Regions from separate parts of the Bacillus sp. C1 genome, predicted to be linked through region 2. Evidence: a T-box and tRNA genes for the amino acid it is inferred to sense, from the RefSeq annotation. Region 2 holds a T-box; the other holds one or more tRNA genes.
What was found. The T-box of region 2 lies ahead of serS (serine--tRNA ligase). A T-box ahead of a tRNA ligase gene usually reads a tRNA of that ligase, here a tRNA-Ser.
Positions count from the first base shown of each region.

Region 1: it has a tRNA-Ser gene. The T-box ahead of serS (serine--tRNA ligase) is inferred to sense a tRNA for this amino acid. The anticodon was not compared.

Region 1 covers NZ_JBTMZT010000025.1:1,575-14,537, forward strand. The annotation lists gene guaB (IMP dehydrogenase) at 1-1,157, shown strand, start outside; gene ACX5JI_RS26165 (serine hydrolase) at 1,262-2,581, shown strand; gene pdxS (pyridoxal 5'-phosphate synthase lyase subunit PdxS) at 2,741-3,628, shown strand; gene pdxT (pyridoxal 5'-phosphate synthase glutaminase subunit PdxT) at 3,646-4,236, shown strand; T-box leader at 4,291-4,512, shown strand; gene serS (serine--tRNA ligase) at 4,564-5,838, shown strand; tRNA gene ACX5JI_RS26185 (tRNA-Ser) at 5,969-6,061, shown strand; gene ACX5JI_RS26190 (sigma factor-like helix-turn-helix DNA-binding protein) at 6,229-6,612, shown strand; gene ACX5JI_RS26195 (deoxynucleoside kinase) at 6,648-7,316, opposite strand; gene ACX5JI_RS26200 (deoxynucleoside kinase) at 7,319-7,954, opposite strand; gene ACX5JI_RS26205 (cysteine hydrolase family protein) at 8,076-8,615, opposite strand; gene tadA (tRNA adenosine(34) deaminase TadA) at 8,879-9,376, shown strand; RNA gene ffs (signal recognition particle sRNA large type) at 9,455-9,719, shown strand; gene dnaX (DNA polymerase III subunit gamma/tau) at 9,853-11,541, shown strand; gene ACX5JI_RS26225 (YbaB/EbfC family nucleoid-associated protein) at 11,567-11,893, shown strand; gene recR (recombination protein RecR) at 11,911-12,507, shown strand; gene ACX5JI_RS26235 (YaaL family protein) at 12,522-12,743, shown strand; gene ACX5JI_RS26240 (pro-sigmaK processing inhibitor BofA family protein) at 12,857-12,963, shown strand, end outside.
Region 2 covers NZ_JBTMZT010000006.1:17,211-35,798, reverse strand. The annotation lists gene ACX5JI_RS17320 (non-ribosomal peptide synthetase) at 1-358, opposite strand, end outside; gene ACX5JI_RS17315 (MFS transporter) at 373-1,629, opposite strand; partial or broken gene ACX5JI_RS17310 (serine hydrolase) at 2,103-2,549, opposite strand; gene yeiL (transcriptional regulator YeiL) at 3,115-3,807, opposite strand; gene ACX5JI_RS17300 (DMT family transporter) at 3,937-4,359, shown strand; gene ACX5JI_RS17295 (DMT family transporter) at 4,374-4,838, shown strand; gene ACX5JI_RS17290 (MFS transporter) at 4,915-6,147, opposite strand; gene ACX5JI_RS17285 (methyltransferase domain-containing protein) at 6,102-6,296, shown strand; gene ACX5JI_RS17280 (alpha/beta fold hydrolase) at 6,577-7,437, shown strand; gene ACX5JI_RS17275 (serine hydrolase domain-containing protein) at 7,812-8,867, opposite strand; gene ACX5JI_RS17270 (DUF418 domain-containing protein) at 8,908-9,993, opposite strand; gene ACX5JI_RS17265 (helix-turn-helix domain-containing protein) at 10,049-10,777, opposite strand; gene ACX5JI_RS17260 (DUF1349 domain-containing protein) at 10,958-11,587, opposite strand; gene serS (serine--tRNA ligase) at 11,616-12,890, opposite strand; T-box leader at 12,998-13,228, opposite strand; gene ACX5JI_RS17250 (SDR family NAD(P)-dependent oxidoreductase) at 13,364-14,086, opposite strand; gene aiiA (quorum-quenching N-acyl homoserine lactonase AiiA) at 14,204-14,956, opposite strand; gene ACX5JI_RS17240 (hypothetical protein) at 15,049-15,804, opposite strand; gene ACX5JI_RS17235 (DUF58 domain-containing protein) at 15,815-16,912, opposite strand; gene ACX5JI_RS17230 (AAA family ATPase) at 16,909-17,838, opposite strand; gene ACX5JI_RS17225 (hypothetical protein) at 18,280-18,492, shown strand.

The DNA.
Region 1 (12,963 bases), on a different contig from region 2:
CTCCAGAACATCAAGTATATGATGCAGAACATCTTATGGGAAAATACCGTATTTCGGGTGTACCAATTGTAAATAATTTAGAAGAGCAAAAATTAGTTGGTATTATTACAAACCGTGATATGCGTTTTATCCAAGATTATTCCATCAAAATTTCTGATGTGATGACAAAGGAGCAATTAATTACAGCTCCAGTTGGTACGACACTAGAAGAAGCTGAAAAGATCCTACAGAAATATAAAATTGAAAAGCTCCCTCTTGTTGATAACAACGGTGTATTACAAGGGCTTATCACAATTAAAGATATTGAAAAAGTAATTGAATTTCCAAACTCTGCGAAAGATAAACAAGGTCGTTTATTAGTTGGAGCAGCAGTTGGTGTAACGGCAGATGCAATGCAGCGTATCGATGCATTAGTAAAAGCACATGTAGACGTAATTGTACTGGATACAGCTCATGGACACTCTCAAGGTGTTATTGAGAAAGTAAAAGAGGTTCGTGCAAAATATCCGAAATTAAATATTATTGCAGGTAACGTTGCCACAGCTGAAGCGACACGTGCATTAATCGAAGCTGGTGCAAATGTTATCAAGGTTGGTATTGGACCGGGTTCTATTTGTACAACACGCGTTGTAGCTGGTGTTGGTGTACCACAATTAACAGCAGTGTACGATTGTGCGACAGAAGCTCGTAAGCACGGTATTCCGGTTATTGCTGACGGTGGTATTAAATACTCTGGAGATATGGTAAAAGCTTTAGCAGCAGGCGCACACGTTGTAATGCTTGGTAGTATGTTTGCTGGTGTTGCAGAAAGTCCAGGAGAAACTGAGATTTACCAAGGTCGTCAATTTAAAGTATATCGTGGTATGGGTTCTGTTGGAGCAATGGAAAAAGGAAGTAAGGATCGTTACTTCCAAGAAGGTAATAAAAAACTTGTTCCAGAAGGTATCGAAGGACGCGTACCATATAAAGGGCCTTTAGCTGATACCGTTCACCAATTAGTTGGTGGATTACGTGCAGGTATGGGATATTGCGGAGCGCAAGATTTAGAATTTTTACGTGAGAATGCACAATTTATACGTATGTCAGGTGCTGGTTTACGTGAAAGTCATCCACACCACGTACAAATTACAAAAGAGGCACCAAATTACTCTTTATAATGTCTTATATGTAAATAGACGGAGATTTGATATCTCTGTCTATTTTTTTTTGATTATGTTAGAATAACGGTTATGTGAGTACAAAGATATTGGGGGTAACAGAAGTGAAAGGTATGTTTTGCAAGCGATTCATTGCAATGGTAACAGTGCTTACACTATTTTGCAGCATGTTCGTTACATATGGCAGTGCATCAGCAGAAACAGGACCTGCTTTAGACGTAGAAGCAGGAGCAGCGATTTTAGTAGAAGCAGATTCTGGGAAAATTTTATACCAAAAAAATGCAGATGAGTTATTAGCAATTGCTAGTATGACGAAAATGATGAGTGAATACTTAGTTCATGAAGCAGTGGATAAAGGGAAACTTAAGTGGGATCAAAAAATAACAGTTTCCGAATATGCATATAAAATTTCACAAGATCGCTCATTATCTAATGTTCCGTTAGAAAATGGTGGTTCTTATACAGTGAAAGAGTTATACGAAGCAATGGCAATTTATTCTGCGAACGGTGCAACAATTGCGTTAGCTGAAGCAGTTGTAGGTAAAGAAGCAGACTTTGTAAAAATGATGAATGATAAGGCGAAAGAGCTTGGATTGAAAAATTATAAATTCGTAAACTCTACCGGCTTAACAAATCATGATTTAAAAGGGCAACATCCTGAAGGCACAACACCGGATGAAGAAAATAAAATGTCTGCGAGAGATGTCGCGATTTTAGCACAACATCTAATTCAAGATTTTCCTAAAGTATTAGACACAGCGAAAATTCCGAAAAAAGTATTCCAAGAAGGTGGAAAATATCCTGTTCAAATGGATAACTGGAATTGGATGTTAAAAGGCTTAGTTAAGGAATACGAAGGTGTGGATGGTCTGAAAACAGGATCTACCCCAGAAGCTGGAGATTGCTTTACTGGTACAGCAGAACGAAACGGTATGCGTTTAATTTCTGTAGTTATTAAAACAAATTCTCATACAGCGCGTTTTGATGAAACAAAGAAACTGTTTGATTACGGATTTACAAATTTTGAAGCAAAAAAAGTATATCCAAAAGGATCTACTGTAAAAGAAAATGAAACTGTACGAGTAGAAAATGCAAAAGATAAAGATGTAACAGTTCAGACTAAACAAGCTATCACGCTGCCGATGTTAAAAGGAAGTAAAGAAGTTTATAAAACAGAATTTAAAGAATTAAGCAAAGAAAAAGAAGCGCCAATTAAAAAAGGTACAACACTTGGTCAAATGGTCGTATCCTCTAAAGATAATAATGATCCTGGATTTTTATCAGGTAAATCATTACAAGTAGATCTTGTTACAAAATCAGAAGTAGAAAAAGCAAACTGGTTCACACGCTCTATGCGTGGTATTGGTTCTTTCTTTAGTGATATTTGGAATAGTGCGGTTGATACAGTAAAAGGTTGGTTTTAAGAGCTCCTCATTGTAGGGGCTTTTTTTATTCCTATTTTTCATACCGACTTTATGAAAAAGTAGTGGACAAGCCTCTGATAGTTAGTGGTAGAATGTAAGAGTATTCTTAATTTTCGCCTTTAACGGGGAAAAGCAATTCACCTAGGGGGGTTTTTGTACATGACAAATGTAACAGGGACAGAACGTGTAAAACGTGGAATGGCAGAAATGCAAAAAGGCGGCGTTATCATGGATGTAGTTAACGCTGAACAAGCAAAAATTGCAGAAGAAGCAGGCGCAGTTGCCGTTATGGCACTAGAGCGTGTTCCAGCAGATATTCGTGCAGCAGGTGGCGTTGCGCGTATGGCAGATCCAACAATTGTAGAAGAAGTTATGGGAGCTGTATCGATTCCAGTTATGGCTAAATGTCGTATTGGCCACCTTGTGGAAGCACGTGTACTAGAATCATTAGGGGTAGACTATATTGACGAGAGTGAAGTATTAACTCCCGCTGATGAAGTATATCATTTAAATAAACGTGATTACACTGTTCCATTTGTATGTGGATGTCGTGATATTGGGGAAGCAGCGCGTCGTATTGCAGAAGGTGCATCTATGCTGCGTACAAAAGGTGAGCCTGGAACAGGAAACATTGTAGAAGCAGTGCGTCATATGCGTCAAGTAAACGCGGAAATCCGTCAAGTTGCGAGCCTACGTGAAGACGAATTAATGACATATGCAAAAAATACTGGCGCTCCTTATGAGGTATTACTTGAAATCAAACGTCTTGGTCGCCTGCCGGTTGTAAACTTTGCAGCAGGTGGTGTGGCAACACCGGCAGATGCTGCATTAATGATGCAACTTGGTGCAGATGGTGTGTTTGTAGGATCTGGCATCTTTAAGTCAGAAAACCCAGAAAAATTCGCGCGTGCGATTGTTGAAGCGACGACACACTATGAAGACTATGAGTTAATTGCAAGCCTTTCTAAAGGACTAGGTACTGCAATGAAAGGTGTCGAAATTTCAACATTATTACCAGAACAACGCATGCAAGAACGCGGTTGGTAATTAAAGGAGATTTTGAAATGATTAAAGTCGGTGTATTAGGTCTTCAAGGAGCTGTTCGTGAGCATGTAAAGGCAGTTGAAGCGAGTGGTGCAGAAGCTGTAATTATTAAACGTGTGGAACAACTTGAAGAAATTGATGGTCTTATTTTACCAGGCGGTGAAAGCACAACAATGCGCCGTCTTATTGATAAGTACGATTTTATGGAATCACTTCGTGAGTTTTCACAATCTGGTAAACCGATGTTCGGTACGTGTGCGGGTATGATTTTACTTGCAAACAACCTTATTGGTTATGAAGAATCTCATATTGGGGCTATGGATATTATAGTTGAACGTAATGCGTTTGGACGCCAAAAGGATAGCTTCGAAGCTGCTCTTTCGATAAAAGGTGTAGGAGAAGACTTTATTGGTGTATTTATTCGCGCGCCATATGTTGTGAGTGTAGGCGATAATGTAGAAGTTCTTTCCATGCATAATGATCGAATGGTAGCAGTAAGACAAGGACCGTTTTTAGCGGCTTCTTTCCATCCAGAGTTAACTGATGATCATCGTGTTACAGCATATTTTGTGCAAATGGTGAAAGAGGCAAAAATGAAAAAAGTTGTATAAGTAACTTGCAACTTGTGTAAGATTATAGTAAATTGATGGTAACAATTTTATAAAATAAACGTGTTGATAGGAAATAGTAACAAATGGTGTTTCTTGTAGAGAGTCGGTGGTTGGTGGAAACCGGTAGAAACAGTTTGTGAATCCATCCTGGAATGAAATGTGGAATATCTCTATGGTTAGTAAACATTTCCGGCGAAGAGTCGTTATTTCTATTTGAGAGGAAAGCAATATTGCTTTCAACTAGGGTGGCAACGCGGGTTAACTCCCGTCCCTTTTTATAGGGACGGGAGTTTTTTGTGTTTTATAAAATAAAAGGAGGAATATATAATGCTTGATATTAAATTTTTACGAGCGAATTTTGAAGAAGTGAAAGCAAAATTACAGCATAGAGGCGAAGATTTAACGGATTTTGGTCGTTTCGAAGAATTAGATATAAGAAGAAGAGAATTGCTTGTTCAAACAGAAGAGTTAAAAAGCAAGCGTAATGAAGTATCTCAACAAATTTCTGTATTAAAACGTGAAAAGAAAGATGCAGAAGCTTTAATTTTAGAGATGCGTGAAGTAGGGGAAAGAATAAAAAATCTTGATGATGAACTTCGCTCAGTTGAAGAAGATCTAGAACGATTGATGCTTTCTATTCCAAATATCCCTCATGAATCTGCACCAGTTGGTGACACAGAAGAGGATAACGTAGTAGCTCGTACTTGGGGAGAGGTAAAGGAGTTTGATTTTGAGCCAAAGCCTCACTGGGATCTTGCAACTAACCTAGGAATTTTAGATTTTGAGCGTGCTGCTAAAGTAACGGGAAGCCGTTTTGTATTTTCTAAAGGTGCAGGTGCAAAATTAGAACGTGCTTTAATTAGTTTTATGCTGGACCTCCATACAGAGAAGCATGGATATGAAGAAGTATTACCTCCTTATATGGTAAACCGTGCAAGTATGACAGGAACAGGACAGCTTCCAAAATTTGAAGAAGATGCATTCCGCATTGAAAGTGAAGATTACTTCTTAATTCCTACAGCTGAAGTACCTGTAACAAATATGCACCGTGATGAAATTTTAAGTGTGGACCAATTACCAATTCGTTATGCAGCATTTAGTGCATGCTTCCGTTCTGAAGCTGGTTCAGCTGGTCGTGATACACGTGGTTTAATTCGTCAGCATCAATTTAACAAAGTAGAACTTGTGAAATTTGTAAAACCAGAAGATTCTTATGAAGAATTAGAAAGGTTAACAAATGATGCGGAGCGCGTGTTACAATTATTAGGTCTACCATATCGTGTTATGAGCATGTGTACAGGAGATTTAGGATTTACAGCAGCGAAGAAATACGATATTGAAGTATGGATTCCAAGCTATGGCACGTATCGCGAGATTTCTTCTTGTAGTAACTTCGAAGCATTCCAAGCAAGACGCGCAAATATTCGTTTCCGTCGTGAACCAAATGCAAAACCAGAACATGTTCATACAATCAATGGATCTGGACTGGCAATTGGGCGTACCATTGCAGCTGTTTTAGAAAATTACCAACAAGAAGATGGTACAATTATAATTCCAGAAGTTCTTCGCCCTTATATGGGAGGAAAAACAGTTATTAAATAAATTGAAATTTTCATCGGTATGAGTGTTATCAGTAAAATACAGGAAATAGGAGGTATTTCCTTTTCCTGTAATCTGTTATAGTGTACTTGACTAACTGTTTTTCTTTTGATATTATATTTGATGTCAATATGGAGGTATACCCAAGTCTGGCTGAAGGGATCGGTCTTGAAAACCGACAGGCGGCGAGAGCCGTGCGGGGGTTCGAATCCCTCTACCTCCTCCAGATATAATTGACAACAGCGCATATAAGTGGAGATTGGAGAACTCGTTACCAACACGTAACGAGTTTTTATTTTAAAACCAATCAGAAAGTATGATGTAAGGCGAAGGAATGCCTTATGAAACACTCATATTCCGATGATTATCTTCATAGATATGAAAGGAGTCAACATGGATCTTATTATACAAACATTCCCTTTAGATGGAAAAACTTTATATTATGTACAATGCCCGGTCTGTAAGAACAATAGAATTTTAAATAGTGGTGCGAACGTATCGCGTATTATAAGTGATGATACATTCCGTAAACTGTGCGGTTGTACTTGTAATGTGAAGAAAGAAGCGAAAAAGGTAGAAGCGCCGAAAGAAAATGTAAAAAAAGAAGTAGCTCCAAAACGTGCTAGTAAAGTGTTAACAGCAATCATTAATGGGAAAGAAATGACTGTTAAAGAAATTGCTGAAGCATACGATATTAGTACAAGTACTGTTCGTCAGCGTATTAATGCGGGGAAAACAGAGAGCGAAATCATAGCTTCAACGAAAAAGAAAAAGTGATCTAATAGGAAAACCCGTGCATCCGCACGGGTTTTTTATTTTACAAGCTTACGTGTTTGTTTTAGGAAATGCCCAATTTTCTTAATGATGGGCTCAATTGAATTTTCATCGTTTAAGATATCATATTCATTAATATTTAAACGTAAGACTGGACATGAATTGAAGTTATTAATCCAGTTCTCATAGCGACCATGCATCTCTTGCCAATATTCAATCGGTGTTTGTTGCTCCATCGGGCGCCCCCGTTCTTGAATACGACTGACAATATTATCAAAAGAACCTTCTAAATAAATTAATAAATCTGGGTGAGGGAAGTAAGGTGTCATAACCATTGCGTCGAACAACCCTTTGTACGTTTCATAGTCTGTTTCTGTCATTGTTCCTTTTTCATGATGCATTTTTGCGAAAATGCCAGTATCTTCATAGATAGAGCGATCTTGAACAAAGCCACCACCGTACTCGAAAATTCTTTTTTGCTCTTTAAATCGCTCTGCTAAGAAGTAAACTTGTAGATGGAAGCTCCAACGCGTGAAATCAGCATAGAACTTATCTAAATACGGATTAGAATCCACTTTTTCAAATGATGTACGGTAACCTAAAGTGTTAGCTAGTGCAGTTGTCATAGTTGATTTACCAACTCCCACTGTACCGGCAATTGTAATTACTGCATCATTTGGTATATCATATTTTTGCCTTAAATTCATTGCTATTTCGTCCCCTTTGATAGTGTATTTTGGAGAGTGGATAAAATTACATTCAAGTCGTCACTGTTTTTTACGAAATCCATATTATCTCCATTAAATTTTAACACTGGAATATCAGGATGATCCTTTTTGAACGTATCCATTGCCGTTTCGTAATCTTTAGTAAGTTGCAATAAGTAACTTGGATCCATATTTTTCTCGAATTCACGTCCACGCATCGCAATTCGTTTTTGTAATGTTTCTAGACTTGCCGTTAAATATACAATGACATTTGGTGCAGGCATATCTTGTGTAAGAATACGATAAATTTGCATGTATTTGTCATATTGAGTGTCTTTTAATGTGCGAGATGCAAAAATTAAATTTTTAAATATATGATAATCCGCTACTACTGGTTTACATTCATTCAAGTATTTTATGTTAATGTCCTCCAATTGTTTGTAGCGATTACAAAGAAAGAACATTTCTGTTTGGAAACTCCATTCGTCAATGTTTTCATAAAACTTTCCTAAGAAAGGATTTTCATCAACAATTTCTTTTAATAAGTGGAGTTGCATGTGAGTTGAAATTTCCTTCGCTAGTGAAGTTTTTCCAACACCAATTGGTCCTTCAACCGTAATAAATGGTACTCCGGTCACGCTGTTTCCTCCTTTCAATTCATAATTTCCTGTAAATAAAAAGCACAAAACAGAATAATTGTAGCATAAGAGGGAAGTGAACGGACTACTTTGTCATAAAAAGTTGAAAAATTGATGTATGCTACTCAAATTTTAATTGAAGAGAAGGTGCAATATTTGCTTTTAATGTTGTTTCCATTATTTTTAGAGCGTGTTTATTATCTTGATCAGAGTTAGAAGCAGTGCAATCTTGAGGTACATAGAGAGTATAGTTTCTCATATGAGCATCATTGGCTGTAAAAAGGATGCAAATGTTTCCTGCGACCCCTGTTATGATGAGTTTTTCAACTTTTAAATGTCCTAATAAAGAATTTAATGGTGTTTCATAAAATGCCGAATAATGTGGTTTAATAAATACATAGTCATCTATGCTGGGGGCAATCGTTTGAATAATATTTTTGCTATACTCATTTGTGCAATGAGTAATTAGTTGGCCGATATCAGCTCTCCATAGTTGATAATGATCGTTAATATAAATAACGGGATAGCCCTTCATTTTCATTGTTCGTTTTAAGTGTAAAATAGGATCTATAATCATTTGGCATTTTTGCGCCAGGACTGGCCCGTGTGAGAATTGGAAGTCGTTAATCATATCGATAATAAGCAGTGCAGTATTTTTCATATGTAATCCCCTTTTCTTTTTCTTTAGATTGGATTGAATATGTAAAAGTTATCCCGCATCTTTAAGAAGGCGTGTAATGTACTATAAATTGAAAAGTGGACATAAAATTTTTCCTGCCATGCCAAGAGAAAAGAACAGGATAAAATAAGTGAAGGGCACTTTTTTGTTCTGTGCAGCAGGGAATTATATAATTATTAAATTAAAATAAATGAATATAGTGACGGAAGATTATAATACTTTATTCGTAATGAGAGGACTATATTATGGAGCAAGATATGTATTTTATGCAACTTGCAATAGAAGAAGCAAAGAAAGCTGAAGAAATTCAAGAAGTTCCGATTGGAGCTGTTATCGTATTAGATGGAGAAGTAATTAGTGCTGCCCATAATTTAAGAGAGACTGAGCAAAGGTCAATTGCTCATGCGGAGTTATTAGCAATTGATGAAGCTTGTAAAAAGCTAGGTACGTGGCGCTTAGAAAATGCAACATTATATGTGACATTAGAGCCATGTCCGATGTGTGCAGGGGGCATTGTTTTATCACGTGTAAAACGAGTTGTATATGGTGCAAATGATCCAAAGGCGGGGTGCGCAGGGACGTTAATGAATCTTTTAACGGAAGAGCGTTTTAATCACCGATGCGAAGTGGTATCGGGTGTGATGGAAGAAGAATGTGGAGCTTTGTTAACAAATTTTTTTAAGGAACTACGTAAAAAAAGGAAAGAACAAAAGAGAAAATCGGATCAAAACATTGTTCGTTAACAAGTTTGCATTTTATGATGAAACAAGTTATACTGATAATGCCTTCGTTAAGGCAACCGAATATTGGTTTTAACTTTGCCGTGCTAAGCGGGGAGGTAGCGGTGCCCTGTACTCGCAATCCGCTCTAGCGAGGCCGAATCCCTTCTCGAGGTTATGTTGCTGTAAGGCCTGCCTTAAGCAAGTGGTGTTGACGTTTGGGTCCTGCGCAACGGGACCCCGTGAACCTTGTCAGGTCCGGAAGGAAGCAGCAATAAGCGGGTCTTCTCGTGTGCCGCAGGAGTGCCTGAACCGAGCTAACTGCTTAAGTAACGCTTATGGTACGTAATCGACAGAAGGTGCACGGCAGTTATATATGTATACAAAACTCACCTTATATAAAAGGGTGAGTTTTTTGTATAGAAAATAACTTTTGGAATCTATAAACAGAATGGGTTATAATATATAAGATAATAACCTTTGAGGGAGGCCGTATTTTCGTGTCATACCAAGCGTTATACCGAACATGGAGACCGCAAAAGTTTGAAGATGTAGTCGGTCAAAAACACGTAACAAAAACATTACAAAATGCCCTTCTTCAAGAGAAAGCTTCGCATGCTTATTTGTTTTCTGGACCAAGGGGAACAGGTAAAACGACAATTGCAAAAGTATTTGCAAAGACAATTAACTGTGAGCATGCTCCGGTGGCTGAACCTTGTAATGAATGCCCGTCGTGTTTAGGAATTACACAAGGGTCTATTTCGGATGTATTAGAAATTGATGCGGCTTCGAATAACGGTGTAGATGAAATTCGAGATATAAGGGATAAAGTAAAGTATGCCCCAAGTGCAGTGAAATATAAAGTATACATTATTGATGAGGTCCACATGCTTTCAATGGGAGCTTTTAATGCGCTTTTAAAGACATTGGAAGAACCACCGCAACATGTTATCTTTATTTTGGCGACGACAGAGCCTCATAAAATCCCGCCTACAATCATTTCAAGGTGTCAGCGCTTTGAATTTCGAAAGATATCGGTACATGATATTGTAGAAAGACTAGAGACGGTTGTTACAAATGAGGGTACAAAAGTAGAAGCTGAAGCGCTACAAATTGTTGCGCGTGCTGCTGAAGGTGGTATGCGTGATGCACTGAGTTTAATCGATCAGGCTATTTCGTATAGTGATGAGACGGTTACGACTGAGGATGTCTTAGCGGTAACGGGTTCTGTTTCTCAACAATATTTAGGTAATCTTGTAGAATGTATAAGAGAGAATGATGTATCAAGAGCGTTGCGTATTATTGACGATATGATGAATAAGGGAAAGGATCCAGTTCGTTTTATGGAAGATTTCATTTATTATTATCGTGATATGCTCTTACATCAAACTTCACCACAATTAGAACATATGTTAGAACGAGTAATTGTTGATGATCAGTTCCGTATGCTAAGTGAAGTGATGCAACCTGAGATCATTTATGAGATTATTCATACGCTCAGTAAGGGACAGCAGGAGATGAAGTGGACAAATCACCCGCGGATTTTCCTAGAAGTTGTTATGGTGCAACTTTGCCAACAGTTTATGATGCAAGCGAATGGGACAGACCGTTTGCAAGCAATTATGAACAGAATGCAACAATTAGAAAAAGAATTGGAACAAATGAAGAAGAATGGCGTGCCAGCTAGTACGCAGCCTGAAGTTAAAGAGAGACGTACAACATCAAAACCTGTGCGGACAGGAAACATGAAAATCCCTGTCGGACGTGTACATGAAGTATTAAAGCAAGCAAAACGCCAAGATTTAGAACAACTAAAAGGCGTATGGGGTGAGTTGTTAGGAAGACTTAAATCCTATAATAAAGTGGCTTTTGCTGTATTATTAGAGAATAGTGAACCAGTTGCAGCTTCTGATGATTCTTATGTTTTAGCTTTCCAATATGAGATACATTGTAAAATGGCAAGTGAAAACCGTGAAGCAATGGATACCGTAGAACAAGTTCTTTTTGAATTGCTCAGCAAAAGATTGAATATGATTGCAATTCCGAAGAGTGAGTGGGGAAAAATACGCGAAGAATTTTTACAACGTGAAGGTGAAAACTCAGAAGAAGCAGCAGAACAAAAAGTAGATCCCCTCATAGAAGAGGCGGTAAAATTAGTAGGGCAACAACTTATTGAAATAAAAGAATAATAACTATTAGGAGGAATTTATTATGATGCGTGGCGGAATGGGAAATATGAATAACATGATGAAGCAAATGCAAAAAATGCAAAAAGATATGGCGAAAGCGCAAGAAGAGCTTGGAGAAAAAGTAGTTGAAGGTACAGCTGGTGGCGGAATGGTTACTGTCATTGTGAATGGACATAAACAAATTCTTGAAGTGAAAATTAAAGAAGAAGTTGTAGATCCAGAAGATATTGAAATGTTACAAGACCTTGTACTAGCTGCAACAAACGATGCGCTGAAAAAGGCTGAAGAACTTTCGAACTCTACAATGGGTAAATTTACAAAAGGTTTAAACTTACCGGGTGGAATGTTCTAGTAGGGGGATATTGACATATGCATTATCCAGAACCGATATCAAAGCTTATTGATAGCTTTATGAAGTTGCCAGGGATCGGTCCGAAAACGGCCGTTCGATTAGCGTTCTTTGTACTAGATATGAAAGAAGATGACGTGCTAGACTTCGCGAAATCACTTGTAAATGCAAAGAGGAATTTAACGTATTGTTCTGTTTGTGGACATATTACAGATCGTGATCCTTGTTATATTTGTGATGATTCACATCGTGATCAATCGGTTGTTTGTGTTGTACAAGAAGCGAAAGATGTAATTGCAATGGAAAAGATGAAAGAATATCAAGGCGTCTACCATGTGCTTCGTGGTGCAATTTCACCAATGGAAGGAATTGGACCAGAGGATATTAATATTCCGCAGTTGTTAAAAAGGTTACAAGATGAAACTGTCCAAGAAGTTATTTTAGCAACAAACCCAAATATTGAAGGGGAAGCTACAGCGATGTATATTTCCCGCCTCTTAAAACCGACAGGTATTAAAGTGACTCGGATTGCGCATGGTCTTCCCGTTGGTGGAGATTTAGAGTATGCGGATGAAGTAACATTATCCAAGGCTTTAGAAGGACGTAGAGAAGTATAAGAGGAGAAATCAAAATGTTTTTTCAAAAAAAGGGAAAGTTGCGAAAAGAATACGATGATAAGTTAATTGCTTTATTAGAAAAAGTGAAGAATGAGTGGCTACGTCAAAAGAGGATGGTAGAACAAAGTGTTGAACCATCACAGGATGTGCTATGTTCATTAAAATTAGCAGAAGCGAAATACTTTTTCTTATTAAAAGAAGCAAAAAGGCGTCCGGTAAAAATGGAACAATGGTAAAGGATCCTGGTTTTGTAACCAGGGTCTTTTTTATATAATTGAACGGCATTTTTTGTGTCCTTGTCCCATACATATAGAATGTATAAGCTATATGTTATATAAGGAGGAGGAAAATGAATTCTATATTGGTTATTGGTGGAATTCTTACTTTAGTATTTATTTTGCTGATTTTTGGTGCTTCAATGAAACCATTGCAATTTATAGGGAAGATTTTCGTTAA
Region 2 (18,588 bases):
AATAGTATAAATCAGAATCAAATAACGTAAACGTCTCTTGCGCCTTCTGCTCAATCCATTGTTCTAGTGAATTCGAGTCTCTCTCGGCACTAAAGTCGAAGAAGTCAAACTCTCGTTCTTGATGTTTAACAAAATATTGCTCTGGTTCTTGATGTCCATTTTCTTTCAGTCTGATGCACAGACCATCGTTTTCATTGATGACACGATTTACGGCTCGATTTAATATCGAATAATTTATTTTCTGATGGATCTTGAACAAGAATTTTAGATTACATATACCTTTACCTGAATAAATAACTTCTGTATACCATATTCTCCTCTGTGGATGACTTAATGGATAACACTCCTCATTGGACATAAAAAATTCTCCCTTCAAAAATGATTTACTCTTATAGGTTCGTGTTTAACCCAAAAATATTTTTGTAATGAAACCCCAATTACTCCAATGATGATGAGCCCAATACCCACATAAAAATAGAGTTGAATTACTCCGAACAAGTGAACAAGTGGACCGCTCATAGCAGGAGAAATGATGAGGACTGCATTTGTTAAACTGCTTTGAATCCCAAATACTCTTCCGACCTGTTCTTGATGAGATTCTATTTGTAGAATGACTTGATTGGATACAAGCATAAGTCCACTTCCAATACCAGCTATAAAGCTAATCACATAGCCAAAAATGAGGGATGCTCCCGGACTTATCAGAGTTATCAGACTAATCCCACCGAAGCCAACTCCCATTAACGCAATGCCTCCACATACTCCCCAACCATATTGAAAATGTTTTAATTTCTGAGTTAAGAATGCACCAATTATTCCCCCAAGACCAATAATGGAAATGATGTATCCCATCTTATTCTTATCATTTGGGAACAAGCTCTTAAATAAAGTGGGGAACTGTGAATCTACTAATTGCAATACCGCCATAGCTATTGTAAAGAAAACCATAGTTGATAATATCATCCGATTGGATAATACATACCCCCAACCTTGTAACCAAGCGGCCCAAGTACTTTGCTGTTTCTTTTCTATATGTTCTCTTGCCCGAGATTCCTTTAACTTTATTGTGGGCAACAGAACCAACGCAGCTAGTAAACAGCAGATTGCCCTTATAACGAGGCAAAACTCCGGCTGAAACCAGCTCAGTAACATTCCTCCTATAAGTGGACCCAGTATCTTACTTCCTTGTTCAACTATCCCATTTATACTTACCGCTTTGGTAAGCAGATCAGCAGAAACAATCTGTCGTGTCAGTGTTTGCTGCGCAGGATAATAAAAAACGGTAAAAATGGAGCGAATCATTAATACTAACAAAAGCCAATAAATATCTTGGACAAATAAAAGAACAATCGTTAGTAGACCAACCATAAGATTGCAAAACATCATAATTGGAATTTTTCTAAAGCGATCAGCAATCACACCTGCCCACGAACTAAATAAAATTCCAGGAAGTGCATATGCAACGGGAATCAATCCAATCATGGTAGGGTCTACTTCCCATTCAAAACCAACAATGGTCATAATGGCTAACATGTCAATGAATACTCCGAGCATAAGCAATGAATACGCAGAGAAAACTTGTAAATAAATCGCATTTCCCCATAGACTTTTTGAGTCGGTAGTTTTCATAAAAATGGGCTCCTTAAATTTACTAAAAAATAAACTATTAAATCGTTTAATGTCTAAAAGCGATAGATGCTATAGAGCGGAAATTCCATACGAAAGTAGACCTTGCCCCCTGCTTGAGGAGAAAGGGCTGAATACCTAAAGTCGTTTTGGAAAAACATAATCCTAATCAAAGAACTCGATACTGAGAAAATAATGATTTAATAGTCCTATAACCTTATTATTTACAATAGTTTGAACATTCAATCCACACCTTTCATTTTCCAGAATTATCTATATTTTCTACTTAACATACTATCATACAAAATTTTCTCCTACTATCTTCATAAAGTTGAAATAATAGAATCAGAAATTTTAGATAAATAGATGCACCAATAGAGCAACTCTATCGTTATTAAAATGAGGGTTTTCGGATCAGAAAGGTATATGTTTAACTATAAAAACTATGAAAAGATTTATCCGGTTTTCCTTTTTACCTACTTGCTACATTCAGCAAGTAGAATATTTTTATAAGGATCCGGACCGTCCGCTTTGTCCGAGTTGTTCAAACTGACAGCCAACATATAACCTACCTCCAAGTGTACCTCCAGCAAAAGTAACAAACCCTGGAATGCTTCCAAAAGATGTCCCCATATTGATACACCTTTTGGAAGCTTAATTTCAAAGGTTCCAAGACCATATCTGCTTAATTCAGCTCTTCCTGTAGAAACTGTAGTAAGCATTTGTTTTAGTTACTGTCCCTCCAGTAATTTGCCACTATGTAAACAAGAGAAAAATTTGTTTAAGTCGTCAGCAGTAGAAATTATTTCTCCAGCCGCACTCCCCATACTTAGGTTATAATAAGTAACGTCTTCTAGCTTTCTTGCTCCGTTTGGGTAAAAATATCCACGGGCATGCTTAGTACATAGATTAACACTTGAATTTGTAATCTATTTTTACAAACGCTATTCTAGCCTAACAAACGGTAAATTCCTCTTTTTTCACAAGTATGTTAACCCCAGAAATTACTTCTTTTCCTTGAAACACTCTTGTTAACTAGTTTGTTCTTCATATATAAGTCATATCTGTTTCGCCTTTCACTCTTCTTTATATTTTGATCATATACAATAAAAATCTCTTTTTCCTTACCTATTCCTTACAAATCTCTTACGTTCAAAATAGCTTCTATAATAAGGTAGAAGGGGGATCTGTGTCTGAAACTTCAAAGCATTCCCCAATAAATATATGAATCAAAAAAAGAAACATAGAAGTTTTTCACTTCTATGTTTCTTTTTTCTTCTTTTACATATTAAAGATTCGGCTTACTCTTAACAGGATGAATTCCGCCTCTCTTCTAATATAATTTTTCTTCTTGTGATACAACACAAATGACATTGTGCTGCATGAAACAATCCTAACGTTGTTAAAATCACTTGTTTCTAAATCAAAGTTTATTTCATACTCCATATCCATGAACTAAAAAAACAAACACCTACATTTACACTCATTTTATTTATAAACATCCGCACCAAGCTCTTTTAAAAAATCTATATTAATCACTTCAAAGTATCCGTTACTCTTTCTTATTACACCTTTATCACAAAGAGTATTCAACGTTCGTAGTAAGTGCCTATAGCTTGTTCCTAACAATTCCGACGTCTCCGTCAAATTTCCATTAAATATAATTCTTTGTTCATTATAAGTAGTCTGTTCTCCTGTCGCGAGAATGTAACTAGCTAATCTATTTTCAAGAGGATACAGTAAATTAATCGTACTATTTTTAGAAAGTCTATTTAATTTCTGAGATAAAGATCCACAAATATAGCGTAAAAAGGTTGCATCTTGAAGCAATTGTTCTCTCACTTTTTCTAAAGGTATTCCAATGCAATAAGAATCTACCATCACTTGTACATTTGAAGCTGTTTTTTGCGAGTGAATTAATTCTACATCCCCCAATACTTGCAAGCTATCATAAAAACATAACAATACGGATTTCCCATTACTTAATGTGTTATACGCTTTCGCTTTTCCCTCGACAAAGAAATACAAATAATGAATCTCTTCATTCTCCTTACAAATATGTTCGTTCTTTTTAAAGAGTAATAACTTCATATATGTTTTCATGTCATTACTGAAAAATGATTCAATATTATTCTGCTTAACAAATTCATCTAACTTATAAGAATTACATACTTTCTTCATAAATCCCCCACCTTTATACCCCTTTTTCAATTATAAAGAAACTTTATTCCTTTCACTATGACATATGTCATAGTAGCTCACAATTAAATCATGATACATTACATGTAAATTTGTAGGGGGGAAACGTCATTGTATAATGTACTCTCAATTATTATAGGTGCTTTCATCGCTATTATGATTCCTTTAAATGGGATCTTATCTGAAATGACAGGTAACTATACATCTAGTGTCATGATTCATATCGTTGGATTAGTTGCCATTGTCATTGTTTTACTCGCTAGCAAATCTAAACTTCAGATGCAAAAAGGAATACCACTTTATCTTTACAGTGCAGGAACCATCGGTGTATTTACTGTATTGTTTAGTAATCTAAGTTTCACAGCACTTGGCACCTCAATCACCATCGCTTTAAGTTTACTTGGGCAATCCGTTTCATCTATTATTATCGATCATTTCGGTTTATTAGGCATGAAGGTCGTGAAGTTTGAAAAGAAAAAAATCTTTGGATTGCTGCTCATTTCTTCCGGAATCATTGTGATGACTATATTTTAATGGGGGATAAAACGATGCTATATATTTGTATTGCCATTTTAGCTGGGATTTCTATTGTAGTTGCAAGAATTATTAATGCTAACTTAGCAACAAAAATTGGAATTTTCCAAGGGACATTTTTTAATTATATTACGGGGCTAGTTGTTTCTTTTTTATTTTTAATCTTTAGCAGTGAATCTCTTTCCGTATCAACTACCACACTGCAATCTATACCGTTTGTCGTGTATTTAGGTGGGCTAGTTGGTGTTATTGTAATTGTATTATCAAACTATATTACTCCTAAAATATCATCTTTCTATTTAACATTATTGATTTTTGTAGGACAATTATTTATGGGCGTATTGATTGATTTTTTCAACTCAGGCGATATATCTATCGGTAAAATAATTGGAGGTTTTTTAGTGTTACTTGGACTTACTTATAATTTAATACTCGATAAGACATACGAACCTATCAAAAATAATAGCGTACAGCTTTAATCCTCTATTAAACATAAAAAGGAATATATCCGATTATATTGGATGTATTCCTTTTTTGTATGCATATCCCCTTGGTTCAACAGATCAACTTTTCTGCTTCTTTCACAGATTCCTTTCTAAACATAAGGAGTTTCAATACGATAGACGTAATTATCATTCCAAGTCCACAAAGGATAAAAATAACATTTATAGATACAAACACAGAAAGAAACCCAAATATGAAAAGCGATGCTGTATCCGCTAAATAAAGCAAAACCGCGTTAAAACTGAAGCCTCTTCCTAACATATCTTTAGGAACAAGTTTTTGTAATATGTATACTCTTGTTAATCCAGCGAGTGGCAAGCCAATCCCGACTATGAAGACTCCAACAAAGTAAAATGGAATATTAAATGTCAATCCAAGCAAGAAAATTCCAATACCCCAAATGATTGACGCGATTGTATAAATAGTTAAATTCAAGTTTTTCCATATGAAGGGGATAATCATGTTTGTAACGATTACTACGCATCCAAAGAACCCTTGGATGATGCTATAAATTTCTTTACTCTCTTTTGTCCACTCTCCCAAAGATAATAATAATCCGACTTTCCAAACCCATGTATTCATGAAAACCATTGTAAATGTAAGTAGAAATAAAAATGTGATTTGTTTATTGGATTTCATCCAAATCCAAAATTCACTTAATGAGAGAAATACTTCTTTTACACGTTTTTTGTTTGTAGTCATTTCGTCTTCTGTTACATTCATTTGAATAAGAAAAAGAGCACTTACAAAATATGTAATCGCATCAATCGTAAAAAAGTGAATAACACCGACTGTCTTCATTAATAGTATGGAGAAAAATGGGCTAAGTACAGTAATTCCCCTCGTTACGGAATCATATATACTATTCGTTATACTTCGTTGTTCTATAGGAATTATAATTGGCAATAGCGCTCTATGTGCCGGATTAAAAAAACAACCGCAACACTGAATGAAAAAACTTATAATGATCATATACGTGTAGGTTAAAACATCGAAGTAGTAACAGAAGACAAGCGAAAGAATGAGCGGAATACGAATTATATCAATCATAATGAGCAATCTCTTTTTCTGCACCCAATCAGCGATAACACCACCCACTAGTCCAAACAATAGATAAGGAATTGTCGTCGCAATAACCATTCCAGTTGTATGCAGTTCCGATCCTGTTAAATCATAGGCCAGAAACACAAATGCTAAACCCGTTAATATATCGCCTAAACTAGAAACCCCTCCTCCTAATAAGTAATACATTACATTTTTATTTTTTAAAATCGTTTTATACAATAGACTCCCTCTTTCCTATTGTTTTTCAAAATGCAACGCAATTACAATTCTCTGATGAATCTTTTGATGTAGTATCTTTAAATTTCATTTTAAGAGTCATTGAACATCCTAAGCAAGCCTTATCTGAACCTATTCGGGTAACGAAATGAACAAGGTTATCCGAAGAATATTTTGAAAATAAAAAGAAATATACGATTTCATACAGGAAATAAAGAAAATTCTTAGAAAACATACTTAATAAAACAAATATGTATTTATACTTACATAACACTTTCAAAAGGATAAATGTAACTTTTGATGAATAACAAGGTATCTGCTTTGTTTACTACATAAAATGATTTGTTATGTTAATCTCACGTAAATACAATTTTTTTTATGAGTAATCACGTACTATGAATGGAAAAAATTCACCTTAAGGAGAATTTATAAATGAAAAATGTAATGACAAGTGATGGTGTTACTTTACATATTAGTAAAAGTGGACAAGGAATACCATGTATTTTCTTACATGGAGGACCTGGTTATTGGAGTTACCCTTTTGAACAAACAGGCGGTCCTCTTTTAGAAAACTTTATGGAAATGTATTATCTTGATCAACGAGGTTGTGGTCGCTCTTCACTTGCTCCAGAGGGAGACTACTCACTACAAAGGTTACTTTTAGATCTTCAGGAGATAAGGCAAGAATTAAATATAGATCAATGGATTGTAATGGGACACTCATTTGGTGGTATTTTAGCTAGTAACTACGCTAAGAAATACCCTAACAGTATCTTAAGTTTAATCTTGCTTAACTGTACATTAAACAAACGAGAATCCAACCTGCACCAAATAAACATAGGACGAAAGTGGTTAGGAGAAGAAACTATTTTGGATACTTATGAGTCTGTCGAGTCTTTCTATCAAGATTTCTTTGCGATTGCTGAAAAGTTGCTAAAAATGGGGAAATATTATGATTTACAGTTCATGGATAGAAAAAAACATACCATCTTTGAAGGCTTAGACAAAGAACTTAAACATCGCCCTGATTTTCGTAACTATGTACACTCCTCTTCTGAATTCTTTAAAGATTATACTCAAATCACAAGTGAAATTTCAGTACCAACCCTTGTAACTAGTGGTAAATATGATGATGCTGTCGGACCAGATCATTATAAAAAATTTAAGTTCCCTAATATGTCCATTGCTATCTTAGAAGATAAACACCATCCCTACTTAGAAAATCAAGAAGAGTTTAAGAATGTAATTCGCGATTTTGTACTGAATATCCCGATTGTAACAACTGAAAGTTAGTAAAAAGTGCTTTCTCATATATAGAAAGCACTTTGAGCCTACAACTATTTTCTTAATACTTTGTTGTCCGGTGATACGAAAGCGTAAATAAAGAATTTAATTTCAAGACGAACCCCCAGTCAGTGAAGTCAGGAGAAGTTACCTCCCACTTCCCAAATAGCGTCAGACCCGACACTTTAGCCAGTGACACAGATGTTTAGTTATCGAGCTGGCCATCGGTACTGAGGTTCATAACCTTGTCCAAAGGCATACTTCTTACACGTTTTGATTCATCTGCCATTATGTTCATTTCCTTATACTCGCTAGAAGTAATCAATCTTCAAGGCCATTCTCATGTAAGGATGTCATCCAATTCTCTTATACAAAATTTCAATCTACGCTCTATTATTTTTTGCTTCTTCTAAAACAATTCCCGCTATTTCATTAGCGTATTGTTTAGAGTCAAATTCGTCATAGTTACTTAATACCACAACAGACAAACGCTTTTCTGGGAACCGTATGAAGTGCGAACTATAACCTGCCCAGCCTCCGGAATGTTCCAAATATCGGCAACTAAAACCTTCTGTAACCCTAAGCCCAAAAGCATAATCTTCATTGTCAATAATCATCTCTCCAGCTGGAGAAACTTTCGGACTTATTTCGCTCATTCTTTTAACAAGGTCTTTTCCCCCAACGATACCTGTAGTTAAGTTTTCTCCCCATTTTACCAAGTCTTCAACTGTTGTATGAACTGCCCCATCCCCTGTATGTTCCCAAGGACTTTCATAAATTTCATATACACCTTGTTCATTCTTCAAATACCCACTAGCAATTGATATAGTAGCTGGATAGCAATCCACAATTGTTGTGTCTCTCATATTTAAAGGTTCAAAAATACGCTCCTTTGTAAACTCACGTTGACTCTGGCCACTTACTTTCTCTATTACTTGCGATAATAAAAAATATCCTGTATTGCTATACTCAAATTTTGTTCCAACTGGGAAACTTGCAGTTTGATGATTATTAAGGTGTTCTAGCGATTCTTCCGCAGTTAATTTATCCGTATATTTAATATTTACTGCTTCAGCTAATTCCATATAATCCACTAGTCCACCAGTGTGATGAATGAGATGTCTCAATGTTACAGGCTCAGCATATGTCCCTATGGAAGGTACAAATTTTACAATTGAATCATCTAAACTCAATTTCCCATCTTGCTCTAAGAGTAACAGAGAAAACGCCGTGAATTGTTTAGAGACTGAAGCAATATTAAAAATTGTTTTTGTCGTTATGGGTAGACTTTCCTCTATAGAAGCCAAGCCAACTGCACCTTTATAAGTTATGCCGCTATCAAAACTAGCAATATATGCACAACCAGGACTTGTTGGTAAACATTTGTTAAATAATTGTTTAATCGATGTGTCTGTCTTTTCATTGTAAATATGATTCATTTCACTCACATTCCTCTCCGTTTAAATGATAAAAAAGATATTAACCTGTTATCTTTCTCATAATGAACTCAATTGGACCCCTTTTGTATTTTCTCCTCCAAATAACAGAAAAAATAATACTACCTATAAAAAATAGTAGTGAGAATGTAAGTGCAAAAGTAAGCGTTTGGTTTTCTACTCTATTCAATGGTATTAATATCCCAATTCCGATAAATACATGGCTTACATAATGAGTTAAAGTAAGCTGTCCAGTTTTCACAATAGCATTTGTAAACCAATGTCCAGAAAGTTTCTCCGTAATATAGATTGAAAGAAGGATAACAATAATAGCTGAAGCTGAATTAGATACTATATAGAAAATAGTAGGGGGGATTGGACCTGTTTGAAATAAGAAATGTAAACTCTCTTTATCTAACAAAGAAAGCGATACACGTAATAAAATTTGAGAACAAACTTCAATAACAACTAACAAAATTACAGAAATAACCATTAACTTTCTTCTTATTACTTCTTTTGTTAAATCTAATTTTCCGATTACCATACCTATTAGAAGAAAGCATATCCATGGAAATACAGGATGATATCCATTAAACAGCAGATTCCTTACAAATCCTTCTACTGTCCAAAAGTCGATATATTCTATAAATGGTTTCTCTAGATGCCATCCTTTCATATAATTAATGGTGATTTGTAAAATTTGAGCTACAAATAAAAATATTGCGACTCCTATAAAAATACATCTATCTGAAGCTATGATAAATAAGGAAGCAACTAACATATACACTCCATAATAATGCAATATATCACCAGTCCAACCTACTGCATACAATAGTAAACCTAAGATGAATAAAAAAATCGATCGTTTCCATAAATTCATTCGATTTTGCTTAATATCAAAAGGCGTTCCACTTCGAGCTTTTTTTGTCATTAAAGCGACTCCAATGCCTGCTAACATAACAAAAGTAGCTGAAGCTCTTCCTTCGAAAAGTTCAGCAAACCATATAAGCCAACCTGGACCATTTCCTGCTGCCCCCGTTAATATTTTATAATTAACAATAAGCATTCCAAACATAGCTAGAGCTCTAGCAAAATCTAATCCTTCAATCCGTTTTGATGGTGTAACCATTATTCCCCCTCCTCCAGCACACGCTACATACCTTCTTTCGACATTCCTTTCGCTTTTATTCTTCCCTCTTTAACGGTATGAAAATTTCTAACTCAAGAAGGTCACCACTAATAAAAATTTCATTTGAGCTTTCCACTGCATAGATCGGCAAATTCTCTTTAGCGATAATAGCAAGTAACTGTTCCTCAAATTCCTCATCCGTTCTTCCATATATATATGATGACTTATACATCCCCGCTTTCATAACAAAGTCTGCCTGATCATCTGTCTTTATACATAAGTGATACGTGTCTTCTTCAAAAATATAAAAGCTATCATTATCAAACAATAGCATTGGCAATTTCATCTCAAAAACATCTTTTGCAGTTACATTCTCATCTGCCCTTAATGTAATCATTTTTTTTAAATGAATATTTTCCATACGCTTTGTAGAATCTTCCTTTTCTTTTGCCAAGTTATACATATGGTATTCTATAGAGTTTTGAATTTCAGTTAACCTTTTGATTTCATCGCTAATTTCCTTCGATTTTTCCTTTAGTAAGTTCAAGTATTCGCCTTGTTGATAAGTTGTAAGTATATCCTTAATTTGCGCTACTGAAAGATTTAAATTTCGTAACATTAATATTTGAGCAAGTTGATACATTTCTTTAAGAGCATACTTTCTGTATTTATTTGTATCAACATAGTCCGGAAACAATAACCCCTTTTCTTCGTAATATCTGATTTGATGATGACTAATATTAAAAATTCTCGCCAATTGATTGATTGTAATTGTTCCTTTCATGCTATCCCTCTTTTCTATTCCAAATATAAACTATAGGGTTACCCTAATGTCAAAATAAAAAAACTTCTCTGTTTACAATGATTATGGAAAAAGTCGATACCCTCATTTTTGAGAATATCGACTTTCATTTCCAAATAATTTCATTAAATTTTAAAGATCTTTAGTTCTATTCATTATCATTTAATAGACTTTTGTATCATCATCTATATTTTCAATCTGAATAAAATCAAACTCCGCTTCGTAGCCCTCTCCTTGTGGACTGCAAGCATAAATACCAGCTTGAATACACCCCTTCTCTTCAAAGAGGTGGGCCATTCTTATTTGGTTCCACAAAGTGCCGTCTAATGAATAATCGACATAGTAATTACTTCCTCTTTTCGTTATTCGATAGAAAAGCGAATCCAGATCTTCTAAAAATTCCTGACTAGACCAATCAGAATAACCGTTATTTGTTACAACAACCCCTAGTTTACTATTACCATCTGGTATATATTCAACTGATGTCTTTAACCAAGTATCTTTTGAAAATCGAACCATTAAACCTGCCTGATCATATCTATTCTTTGGTTTAGATGTTACTTTCGTAATCAATCTAAAGTCTCCATTTAGTTCATAATATAAAAAATGCCCATTATCAACTTGAAATTCATAATGTGTTTTTTGCCAGAAATCTGTCTCTTTATCAGTTTTTATTAGTAAGTTCGCTTTATCGCTATTAATCTCCCATGTTTCAGGCGGGGAGAACCATTTAAAGTTTTCATCAAATTTCGCATTATTAAATTCTTCTATTATTATATAACGTTCATTCATCATTACTGTCTCCTTTAATCTATTCTATTTATTTAATAACTTCTTTTCCGCCCATGTATGAACGCAATACTTCCGGGATCACAACGGAACCATCTTCTTGTTGGTAGTTCTCTAAAATAGCTGCTACTGTACGCCCTATAGCTAACCCAGAACCATTTAATGTATGTACAAATTCTGGTTTTGCACCTTGTGTACGACGGAAACGTATACCGGCACGACGAGCTTGGAAATCTTCACAGTTTGAACAAGAAGAAATTTCACGATATATCCCAGAGCTTGGTAACCACACTTCAATGTCATATGTTTTTGCAGCTGGGAATGCTATATCAGCTGTACATAAAGTAATTACTCGATAAGGTAATTGTAACAATTGTAGTACTTTTTCAGCATTTGCTGTTAATTTTTCTAACTCATCATATGATTCTTCTGGTTTTGTATATTTGACCATTTCAACTTTGCTAAATTGATGCTGGCGAATCAGCCCTCTCGTATCACGCCCTGCACTACCGGCCTCTGAACGGAAACATGGCGTATGAGCGGTAAAGTTAATCGGTAATTCTTCACAATTTAAAATTTCATCGCGATAATAGTTCGCTAATGGCACCTCCGCCGTTGGAATTAAAGAATAATCTGTGCCTTCTAACGTAAATACATCTTCCTTAAATTTTGGAAATTGTCCAGTTCCTAATAAACTATCGCTATTTACAATAAACGGCGGAATCACTTCCGTATATCCATGTTCTTCAACATGTAAATCTAACATAAAGTTAGCTACCGCTCGCTCTAAACGTGCTCCTAATCCATTGTAATATACGAAGCGACTTCCGGTTACTTTTGCTGCGCGCTCAAAATCTAGTAATCCTAATGTATCAGCAACTTCCCAATGTGGTTTTGCTTCAAATGAAAATTCTTTTATTTCTCCCCACTTATGTACTTCAACATTATCATCTTCTGATGCTCCAATAGGCACTGTTTCATTCGGGATATTTGGTAATGCCAATAATATAGCGTTCAACTCTTCTTCTACATTACGTAACTCATCATCTAACGTTCTAATCTTGTCGCCTACTTCACGCATTTCGGTAATAAATTCATTAGCATCTTGCTTTTCACGCTTTAACTTCGAAATCAGCTCAGACACTTCATTACGTTTGCTTTTTAATTCTTCTACTTCTACTAACAGTTCACGGCGCTTTTGATCTAATTCTTCAAATTTATTTAATTCAAGAAACTCTCCACCACGATTCATCAATTTGTTCTTTACTTCGTCAAAATTAGCACGTAATACTTTTACATCTAACATATCTTATCTCTCCTTTAATAAGTGTCTAATACCATCATCTTCGTTCGCATTACAATTTAAAGTAAGGGATTTTTACTAAACAAAATACAAAAAACTCCCGTCCCTATAAAAGGGACGGGAGTTAACCCGCGTTGCCACCCTAGTTGAAAGCACCAAAAATATACGCTTTCCACTTAAACTATTAACGGCTTTTAGCCGGAAATGATTACTAACTTCACATTTGAAGCGTTCCACATTTCGCTCAAGGACGGATTCACAAGCTTTTTCTATCGGTTTACACCATCCACCGACTCTCTTAAAGAAAAACACCTGTTACTAATTCCTTTCAACACTTTCAAACAATATATAATTAAATTATCATTACTTTACAATAATTCTGCATAATTATCAAGGAATTGTACAAAAAAATTTTCCATTTCCAAGTTTGAAGGCTAAATAAAGGTACATCAATTATAGATAAAAAGTTTTCAAATTTATGCATTTAAGTCCGTTATGGCAGGAATATTAATTTCCTTTACACATGAAACAGGCGATAAATGAATAACGCACTGAACAATAGCTACAATGTCTTGCACAGGAATACGTGTCCCTTCATACAGCATAATCGCCTTTTCTGCACCTTCTTCATACGGTACTTCAGCAGCAAGCTCTCCTGGATTAATACATGTTACAGAGATCTTATCTTTTCTCACATGCTCACGTAAAGCATTTGTAATACCACGCAAGCCAAATTTAGACGTAACAAAGGACACTTGCGCACTATTCGTATGATCTAAACCTGCGGTGGAACCAATTAAAATAATTTTTCCATTTTCCGCCTGTCTTACATTAGATAAAAGCGCCTGTATGTAAGTAATAGTGGACGTTAAATTAATATTGATTAAGTTCGCAATATCTCCAACTTCATCTTTATCAAACGTATAGTCATCTTCGAAACCACGCTTCTCCCATACGCCGACATTGTAGATTAGTACATCAATAGCAATATCTTTTAAAGTTTCTTTTAAAAAAGGAATTTGTTGTTGACTAGATAAATCAATTGCGAGCCATTGACGATTTACACCATCATTTATATCTAAACTACTTGGTCGTGTGCGTGATACCACCCATACTGTATCTCCCTTAGTTGGTAAGCCTTTTACAAATGCATCACCTAACCCTTGGCTTGCCCCAAATATCATAAAGTTCTTACTCATCCAATTACACCCCCTCTTAACAACTAAAGTACTCCTATATAGGTGCACTCAACTACTTAAATTTCATTTCAAACGTCCCTTTCCATCCGAAACGCTTCTTCCTCCAACATGAGCACACTATACATACTCAGGAAATGTCTTGCAACTTTTTTCTTGTTCCATATCATGTCCAAAGAAAACGATAGGTTTTTCATCTGAAACAATTTCTTTTAACCGTTTAATAGATTGTGAAGCCATTTCTGAATCAAATCCTGCAAATGGAACTCCTTGCTCAAAGTTTTCCTTTGTATAAGATGCATCAATTGTTAATAAAACAGAACCCGACTTTTCCGTTTTAACGAATACTGACTGATGACCCGGTGAATGCCCTGGTGTATAAAGCAATTGAACACCTGGCATTACCTCATAATCTCCCTCAATTATTTGATAGTTCAAATTTGGTAATATGCATTCCTTCAAATATTCTTCTCGCTGTAAAGCTGCATCATATTCAGTTCGTTGCACAATAATAGGGGTATGGCTGAAGCTCCCATTCCCCCCAGCATGGTCAAAATGCAAATGAGAGCTAATCACATAGAGAAGATCTTCTGGCGCATAACCTACTCGTTTTAAAATATTTACAATTCTATCATCTGATTTCATTTTCGGAAGAATCTGTCCTTCCACAAACGTCCCCTTAAAAAGATCTTCATTATCTACTGCGCTTTCTGGCATTCCTGTATCTATTAAAATGGGCCCTTCTGTCGTTTCTAAAAGATAGCACCATACCGGTAAATTTAAAAGTTTACCAGGAGTAAGCGCACTATTAACAGCAGAATGATCCAACATACAACGACCAGCTGGTAAAAAATAAAGTTTTTTAACTGTCATTCTATATCCACCTTCACATATCATTTTGGATGAAACAAATACCGGTAATACTTCCGCTAATAACAACCTTTCTCCTGCTATCTCTTTTTTGATTATAAACTTTTCTTTACATTCTCATTTATCCATCCCCGCATCACCTGTAACTCCTCATTTGAAGCAGTTCCTTCCCCATATCTCACTTTCTCATAAATTGGAATAATATCGCTGCTCTTATGAATACGGGAAAACCATTGTTGAACTGTCTCTTGTAATCTTCTCTTTTCAAACTTCGGTAATGTCATTTCCCATCTAATTAACATTGCGCGTACTTCTTCTACTGGAAGTATGAAACTCTCTTGCTCTTCTTGTTCTGCATTTCCCTCAACTTTTCGCATTTCTTTTCGTTTCAAATCGATAGGATGACTCGCCTGCTTCTTATTCCGCATACGGCGAAAGATAAAAAACACGATTAACATCACGAAAAAAAGGATGCCAATTTTTATAAATATATTTTCAGTGCTAACTCCTAAAAACTCTTTTCCACCAGTCGGCACCTTTTTATCTCCGGGGATTCCTCTGAATTTCCCTCTCTGATAATATCCATATTTATCAAAATCTGGTAAATATTCATTTTCATATAATACTCCTGAATCCGAATCTCCTTCTGGTGGAATTACCGTGCTTTCTCCTATAAATTCCCCGCTTTTCGTTGTCGGTGGTTCACCCTCTCCTATCTTTGAATGAGAAGAATCTATTACCTTTTCCTTTGCAAAAAATGCACCTTTCGTTATTCCAATCGCTAATATGAAGCAAGCGCTAATAGCTAAGAGACAAAAAATAACACGTGATCCCCAGTTCAATTGATTCACCGCCCTCCCTTTACTTCACAATTTGTACCCATCCTTTTTGTTTTTCGGGTGGATATCCAATAATTAATGGAATACATCCTGCTTCTTGTCTGCGAAACCCTACTTGATAGAAGAAATGCGTGTTAAGCGGTGTATCTTTTTCTGTTAACGAAGACAAAAGATCCATTGCTTTATAAAGTTGTTTTCGGTGTTTTCCCCCTTTTAAATGAATAACGCCTTGTTCCCGTACTCCATTTATCCATAATTCGAACGAGCAATCTTGTGAAATTAATTCCCGGCACACACCAGCAGCGACTTGAATTAAATATTCCATATCGGTACGAAGCGTATACCCTGTTTTACCTAATAGATTTACATACAGCGCATACCGATCGCCTTGTGTATATTCATACTTTTTCGCACTAATCACCCCAGTTTTTGCAGTCGCTCCCCAATGAATCGAACGAAAAGATTCTCCTTCGTACCCTTTCACACCTACTATTTTCGTTTCATCGTATAATGGAGACACAGCCGCTCTTCGAAATCCATGCTTCCATGTTGTCATTTCTGGTATTGTCACTTTAGACATTTGCGGAAGAATATGAAATTCCGGGAGTTTCTTTTGGTCAATAGGCAAGTAATACGTTAAAAGGCCGAATGGATCCGATATTATAAGTTCCGCTGCTTGCCAACCTTGTCTTCCTCTTTCATTTGCATTTCCTTCTATCGTAATTGTAATCATATCTCTTTCTTCTATTTGGAGTGGCATTTGATAAGAGTGATGTAAACGCTGCATCTTCTGATCCGTTTCCCATTCCACTTGTTCATCAGAGCGAAACTGAAAAGCTGCTTTGAAAATCGGGAAACGTGTCTTATTTATAATTCGCACCGTACACTCCGCCCTTTCATTCATGAATAATCTTTGTTGATTTTGAGAAATCTCCCATCTCACTTTCATGATTGCTTTCATATACATGTATATAACCCCAACTAGCAACAAATAAAACAAAAAGATAGCCACCATGAAAAATTGATTGGTAAAAACGACGAGAATAAGACAAACAACACCGCTTCCCCCTATAAAGAGAGGTTCCAATAACGGATGTTTCCTTTTTATAATCTCATTCATACGCTTTCCACAGGCACTGCAAGTTTTTCTAAAATCCTTTGCAGTACATCTACTTTTGTTGTTTTCATATCCCCCTCAATTGTTAATGTTAACCGATGGGCACAAACCGGAGCTGCCAAAGTTTTTAAATCATCAGGAGTTACATATTCTCGTCCCTTTAATAACGCCCTTGCTTGCGCTGCTCTCATAAAAGCTAAAGACCCACGCGGACTCACCCCAATTTCTACCAAGTCATGGTTCCGCGTTGCTTCTACAATATCAAGCAAGTATTCTTCCACCTCATCGTGTATATGAATTCTTTTAGATTGCTCTTGCAACTCCAATATATCAGAGAGAGTTACAACGCTTTGCAAGTCATTAAACGGATTATTTTCTTTAAATCGTTTTAACATTTCTTTTTCATATTTACGATTTGGGTACCCTTGCCGAATCGTTAATAAAAAACGATCTAGCTGTGCATCTGGAAGTGTAAAAGTTCCTGCCGACTCTAACGGATTTTGCGTCGCTAACACAATAAACGGATTTGGTAATACATGCGTTACACCTGCAATTGTTACCGTGCGTTCTTCCATTACTTCTAACAACGCTGATTGCGTCCGCGGAACAGCTCTGTTAATTTCATCTACTAACACAAGATTTGCAAAAATAGGCCCCTTTCTCGTTTTAAAATCACTCTCTTTCATATCAAAATACTCTAAACCTACTACATCACCAGGCAATGTATCAGACGTAAACTGAATACGTTGAAAAGCGCCGTCAATACTCTTCGCAAGTGTTTTAGCTAATGTTGTTTTCCCCGTTCCTGGTACATCTTCTAATAAGGCATGCCCATTCGCAACTAACGCAATCATCGCTAAATCGATTACTTCTTCCTTACCTACAATGACTTTCGAAACATTGTCTTTAATTTTTTCTAATATAGGCATACTCCCATTCCCCCTCTTATAAGTTTGATTTTTCTGTCATTTTATCATAGACGCCATTACCTATAAACTGGAAATTATTTTTTCTTCCAAACTTAAAATCTAGCACATGCCCATTTTTCTGCGGTTGCACAAAGATTAAACATAGATTTACAAGACACTTTAAATTTAGACTGGACAAAATTCGTCTGAATTGATTTAGTGAACAAACTTACCTAGATTTACTTTTTCAATACTATGAGTTAATGCTGAATACCAATATTAATAGGTAAACTACTATATATCCCATCTAAACGAAATATATAAAGATGTGTCCCGAAAGAATTTTCTTCTTATTAAGAAAATTCTTTCTAAATATTTAACAGCAAAACATTTGGAGGAATTTGTAAAACAAAAACGAATTCTTCTATTTGCAAGATATAAAAAATTTAGGAGGATGTTAAAATGGAAAAAACAATGATGGTAGGAACAACAAACATGATGATGTCTATGGAAAAAATGATGTGTGAAATGAAATGTATGAAAATGATGATGAACAATATGATGCAAATGGATGGAGAAATGGATACAGCGATGTCGAACAAAATGCAAGAATGTGACGAAATGATGAATTCTACTATGTCTATGATGAAAGCAATGAAAGAGAAATGTTGTTAATTCACAAAACTGTTTAAATACGTATAAGGAAGGCTGATCTTTTACTAGCCTTTCATTCATTTTTAATACTATTTTTTCAAAATGCTTGTATACATG